Regions from separate parts of the Peribacillus sp. NPDC097264 genome, predicted to be linked through region 1. Evidence: riboswitches for the same ligand, from Rfam matches in the RefSeq annotation. Region 1 holds a riboswitch; the other holds the start of a gene.

Region 1 (3,214 bases):
TTTTAAATATTCCGCAATTCTCTCAGCACCTTTTTGAGAGTGCTCCATCCGGACGGATAGGGTTTTCAGACCTCTCATCACAAGCCAGGCATCCTGAACACCGAGCACCGCTCCAAAAGAGTTTTGGAGGGAACCAAGTCTATCGGCAAGGTCCGGGTCTTTTACGACGGCAAGGCCTGCTACGACATCACTATGTCCAGACAAAAATTTCGTTGCACTGTGCAGGACAATATCGGCCCCGAGGTTTAACGGTCTTTGCAGGGCAGGTGTCAGGAATGTATTGTCTACAAAGCTTAATGCGCCAATGCTTTTGGCGATATCACATACCGCTTTAATATCGGTTACTTTAAGCAAGGGATTGGAAGGCGTTTCAATATAGATTGCTCGCGTATTTGGCTGGATGGCCGCTTTTACACTCTCAAGATCCGTCATATCCACGAAGGTATGTTCGATGTTAAAACGGGTCAGCACGGTTGTTACCATTCGGAATGTGCCTCCGTATACATCTTCAGAGATGACGATATGGTCACCGGCAGAAAGCAGGAGGAAAGCCGTTGAAATGGCAGCCATCCCGGATGAAAAAGCGAATCCGCGCGTGCCTTCTTCCAGTTCCGCAATGATATCTTCCAGTGCTTCTCGCGTCGGATTCCCGCTCCGGCTGTAATCGTATTTGCCAAATTGATCAATGTCGGTTTGATGGAAGGTGGAAGCATGCTGGATCGGAACACTCACCCCACCTGTTGTTGGATCAAATTTATGTTGGTTGTGTAGTAATTTGGTTTCAAAACTGAATTCTTGGTTTGTCATCGTATTGCCTCCTTTTTTACTTGAGCAAATGCCTGCTGCAGGTCTTCGATTAAATCTCCGCTGTCCTCGATGCCGACAGAGAATCGAAGGAGTCGATTGCAAACTCCATTTGCCGTTCTAACTTCAAGAGGCATATCGGCATGTGTCTGTGTCGCCGGATATGTGATGAAGCTTTCAACACCACCAAGGCTTTCGGCAAATGAAATCAATGAAAGGGACTGTAGAAATGGGTTGACCACCGCTTCATCATTGACCCGGAATGAAATCATGCCGCCACGACCAGGATAGAGAACATCCGTTACACTTTCATGTTCCGTCAAATAATCAACGATAACCTTGGCGTTCTTTTCATGACGCTCCATTCTCAGTGCCAAGGTTTTCATCCCGCGCATCAACAGCCACGAATCAAATGGGCTCAAGACCGCACCCATACCATTATGGTGGAAAGCAAGGGACTCACATAACTCGGCGCCTTTTGCCACAATCAAGCCGGCCAACACGTCATTATGGCCACCTAGATATTTCGTTGCACTGTGAATCACGATGTCAGCACCAAGTAAGAGGGGCTGTTGGATGATCGGCGTGTAAAAAGTATTGTCAACAATCAATAGTAAATTGTATTGTTTGGCAAGAGCGGCGACGGCTGGAATGTCCGTTTGCTGCATAAGAGGGTTTGTGGGAGTTTCAATAAAGATGGCCTTTGTTTGAGGGGTGATTGCTTTTTCAATATCCTCCAGGCAACATGTATTGACATATTCGCATTGTAGCCCCCATTTTTTAAAGCCATGCTCTAATAAACGATATGTACCGCCATATAAATCTTCGCTACTGATCCATGCATCCCCTGATTTGAATAAGGAAAGGATGGTGGCAATGGCAGCCATTCCCGAGCTACATGCATATCCTTGATCGCCATGTTCTAGTTTGGCGATAGATTGCTCCAATAGCTGGCGTGTAGGGTTTCCTGTTCGTGTATAGTCGAATCCTGTTGATTGACCAATTCCTTCGTGACGGAAAGCCGTCGAGAAGTAAACGGGCGGATTGACCGTTCCTGTCGCCGTTTCACTGCGGTTTCCAAGCTGAGCAAGATAGGTTTCTGTTTTGTACATAATTTTTCACTGCTCCTTTTAGTTAAATAAAATAAAAAAAGTCTTCTTTAAGAAGAAGACTTGAATAAGTAGGATAGAGTCATTCTTCTTATCTTCCAAGTTACACAAACTTGTGGAATTAGCACCTTTTCATTGGTTTGAAACAAATGAAGGTTGCTGAGGTGTCATAGGGCCATTCCCTCTACCTCTCTCGATAAGAGTTTTGATTATTCAATTTCTTTTGAATTTACTATAAATATAGGATTCTGTCAAGGACATTCCTAATAGACGGTTATTTGGGACTAGCTATTATGGAACATGTATCAGATTTATCATTATAAAATTACGAATTCAACAGAGTAATAGAACCGGATTCAGATTAAACGGACTTTTCTGAAGGAAAAGGTCATTTGTGTTCCGTTTTTTTTGCTTTACAATAATAATGTTTGTACAATATATAGGGGATCATATAAAACGTCATTATTCATTACATATACATATTGTTTCTCAGTGGATAGTGCGAATATAGGAGGAGAACACATGGAATATAGAATCGAACGAGATACAATGGGGGAAGTAAAAGTTCCTGCTGATAAGTACTGGGGTGCTCAAACGGAAAGAAGCCGTAATAACTTCAAAATCGGTTATGAAAAAATGCCGATTGAATTAGTTCATGCATTTGCTTACGTAAAACAAGCGGCAGCAAAAGTGAATTTTGAACTTGGCGATCTTTCAGAAGTGAAGAAGGATGCCATCGTTAAAATTTGTGGTGAAATCCTTGAAGGTACGCTTGACGAACATTTCCCACTTGTCGTCTGGCAAACTGGTAGCGGCACACAAAGTAATATGAACGTGAATGAGGTGGTCGCAAACAAAGGCAATAAATGGTTAGAGGAAAAAGGCGAAACTGAGATGCTTCACCCGAATGATGATGTTAACAAAGCGCAAAGCTCTAACGATACATTCCCGACAGCCATGCATATCGCAGCTTATATGGAAGTTGCCGAAAAATTGGTACCGGCCATTAAAGTGCTTCGTGACACATTCGAAGCCAAAGAAAAAGAATTCTGGGATGTCGTGAAAATTGGACGTACCCATCTTCAAGATGCGACACCACTAACTCTTGGCCAAGAAATCTCCGGTTGGAAAGCAATGCTTGATAAAGATTTGGCGATGATCGAAGAAAGTAGCCAAAAATTATTGAACCTTGCATTGGGCGGTACGGCTGTTGGGACTGGAATCAATACGAAAAAAGAATTCCCGGCACTTTCTGCTAAACAAATCGCAGCGGATACGGGACATTCATTTGTCACATCGGA
Region 2 (3,214 bases), on a different contig from region 1:
TTCTCCGCAACCGTTAAATAAGGAATGAGGGCCGTATCCACTTCCTGATACACAATTTGAATGCCAGCTTCCTGTGCCGACTTTGGCGACCGGATATCCTGTACCTGGCCATTTAGAAAAATGTCGCCGGTATAATGGACATGAGCTCCTGATAAGACTTTCATTAGCGTCGATTTCCCTGCTCCATTTGCGCCGACCAATGCATGTGCTGTTCCCGACTGTACTGAAAAATCAACTTCACTAAGCGCTTTTACACCTGGAAACTCAATCGATATTTGTTTCATTTCTAGTTGAATGCCCATGTCCAATCCCTCCCATTAAACAGACACTCTCTTCAACTTGAAAGAGAGTGTCTACTGATTCTGATCGTTACTTCTTATAATGTTCTTTCAATACTTTCATCCAGTCTTCTTCAAATTCCGTTGATACTCCCCAGCCTTGAACAATGCCGGATAGATTGGTCATATTGACAGCGTCCTTCGATGATTGAAGCTGTTTTTGAGATATCAATGATGCTTCTAAATCATAGGTTTGCGGCGTTTCTTCCCCCGCTAGTTTTTTCGCTAGCAGTCTCATATTCACTGCACCAATCAACTTCGGATCAACCGCTGCGGTATACGACCATGAGCTTCCTTTTGTTTGAATCTCCTGAAGGTCGGCATTGGACACGTCAATACCATAGATTTTCACTTCATCGCGCCCCGCTTCTTTTATCGCACGAGCTGCTCCGATAGCGAATGCATCCCAGGTTGCGAAAATTGCGTCTATTTTACCTTTTGGATACTTGTTCAACATCGCCGATACCGCGTTTTGCGTCTGGACAGAAGTATCTGAAGATGCCACTCCGAATCTTTCAATTTCATGAATGCCAGGATTTTCTTTCAGCTTTTCTTGATACACGGCATTTCTTCTCACCATAGGAGGGAAACCATCTACCCAAAGGTATGCAATGTTCGCTTCGCCTTTTTGCTCTTCAATCAATTTGTCAAAAGCAAGAGTTGCCAATGCTTCGTCATCTTGTGAGGTTACTGTTACCCCATCAATTTTCGTTAAATCGCCGATGGAATCGAATGTGACTACGCTTTTCCCTGCATCAACCAACTTTTGTACGTCATTCACTGTCGCTGCATCATCACCATGGGAAATGATATAGCCATCATAGTCTTCCTCCAGAGCCTGAGCGATGGCGTCATGGAATTTAGCCGTATCGCCATTGGCCGTAAAAGTATCTACTTGGAAGCCAAGTGCTTCTCCTTCTTCTTGCGCCCCTGCTAAGTATTGGGCCGTGTGATCATCTCCGCCAATTTTACGAATGACTTTAATTTTAGCTCCCTCGCCTTTCGCAAATCGTTCTGGAACATTTTCAAAAGATACCTTTTCCTCTTTTTTCGCTTCCCCTGTACTTTGTCCCGAAGAACACCCCGTCAAAAGCAACGCCGAAGCGATGACGGAAACGAAAGCTCCTTTTAAAATTGATTTTCCCATTTTAATTCCCCCTATTTTTTACATTATTCTTATCTGTTAGCTCGGCATAAACACAAAATAAAAACCTCTCTAAAATAGAGAGGTTTAATCAGCTGGTTTGCAGACTTATCCCTCTCTTATCTGTCAAAACATTTCTGTTTTGCAGGATTTAGCACCAATTCCTAATTGGAACGGTTGCTGGGCATCGTAGGGCCAGTCCCTCCGCCACTCTTGATAAGAGAATATAATGTGTTACGTTTCGTTATGGTAAGTACCACTTTATAGGGATATAGTCATTAAGTCAATAGTTTTTAGAATATTTTAAATGTTTTATTTTCCTTGCAGTTTCGCCAGGCGTCTTTTCTCGATTTTTTCAAGGCGTTCGAATTGGCGCAGTTTCACTTCGAACAGGGTAATCGGATCACGGTAGACTTCAGGATTTTGTCTCATATGTTCCAATGTAGCCTGCTGTTCTTTGATTTCGGCTTTCGTCTGTTCGATATTTTTTTCAAGGATGGCAAATGGACTGCGGTAGAACAGGGATATGTCACGTTCCAAGGATTTTTCGAACAATCCAAACTGAGTAAGGAATCTGTCACTGATCATATCGGCAACATCCTGGAAGTCTTCATTTTCCAAGAACTTCTTATATCGATTGTACATATTCGCTTTATTTTGCGGAATCGCACCAAATAGCTTCCCGGCTCCCTTAAGAATCAACTGAGATGGGGTCCTTCTTAGTAATATGTTTACATTTTCTATCCGGATGCTGCTTGTCATCCGGTCCGCATCACGGCGCCAGTCATCCAAGACCCGGAAGTCCCCGGCCAGTACAATACGTTCTTCTTTGTATAGCTCATTGAAGCCTGCGCTCATCTCATCCATGAACTGTTGGCTTTGCGTGAATTCTAACTCAGATGTAGCAATCCAGTCTTGAAGCGAGCGGAAATACTGCGGCATGATTTTATCGGATATAAATGCCTGGATCCGATCGTTCATTTCCTGATTCAACTGTATATGCACTTGGCTAAAGTCACTATTCTCAGATAATGTTTTAGAGCAATCACGCAGTAATTCAGGAATTCGTGTGGAAAGCTGTTTTTTCACTTCTTCTTTTAATAAGCGATAAGATCTTGTAATGTTTTCGGTTTTTTCTTTTTCCAAATCAGTCAACTGATTCGTAGCGCCATTCAACTTCACTTCCATCTGTTCATTCCAAGAAATCGAATGCTCGCATTTCCGTTCATTCGCTGCCCGTTTTTCTAATAGATAGGATAAAGTTTTACGCGTGAAGGCAAGGAGCTTCTCCGCCCTCATTTCCTTCCAATTGCTATCTTGATAGTTTGCGTGAAGGAAGACAGCTAGATCCTGCAGTTGCTGTTTGCTGTCATAAAGCTTGGAGAAAGCAAATACCTTCGCGTTCGGGAAATAAGCATTCACCTTATCCCATGTTTCATCTTCCATCCTGACTGCCACTTGATCACTATAGATGGTATCCATTTTATTCAGCAAGAAATGAATAGGAAGTTTAGGGGCCATTTGTTGCATTTCCAATAGCAAATCACGTTCACTGCCCGTGAAAGGTGCCCGTGCATCCAGAACGAACATCACTCCATCGCTCTCCAGTAAGTAATTTTGGAAGTCAGGGTCTACGCTTTTCTCTCCATTAAATCCTGGAGTATCCAGTAGACGCAGGCGATTATTTCTCAAATAATCACTGATGAGTGTCACATCGACAATCGTTCCGCGT

Evidence for each region. Region 1 has a riboswitch for S-adenosylmethionine ahead of ACQKL0_RS12740 (methionine biosynthesis PLP-dependent protein). Riboswitches for the same ligand answer to the same signal wherever they lie in the genome.
Region 2: linked by a shared signal. The riboswitch ahead of ACQKL0_RS19955 (sugar ABC transporter substrate-binding protein) and the one ahead of ACQKL0_RS12740 (methionine biosynthesis PLP-dependent protein) in region 1 are both predicted to bind S-adenosylmethionine.

The regions. Positions count from the first base shown of each region.
Region 1 covers NZ_JBNNSR010000007.1:102,328-105,541, reverse strand. Annotated here, with positions in the region: gene metC (cystathionine beta-lyase) at 1-807, opposite strand, end outside; gene ACQKL0_RS12740 (methionine biosynthesis PLP-dependent protein) at 804-1,916, opposite strand; SAM riboswitch class I at 2,002-2,116, opposite strand; gene fumC (class II fumarate hydratase) at 2,436-3,214, shown strand, end outside.
Region 2 covers NZ_JBNNSR010000021.1:6,001-9,214, forward strand. Annotated here, with positions in the region: gene ACQKL0_RS19950 (sugar ABC transporter ATP-binding protein) at 1-302, opposite strand, end outside; gene ACQKL0_RS19955 (sugar ABC transporter substrate-binding protein) at 370-1,485, opposite strand; SAM riboswitch class I at 1,599-1,705, opposite strand; gene ACQKL0_RS19960 (GTP-binding protein) at 1,795-3,214, opposite strand, start outside.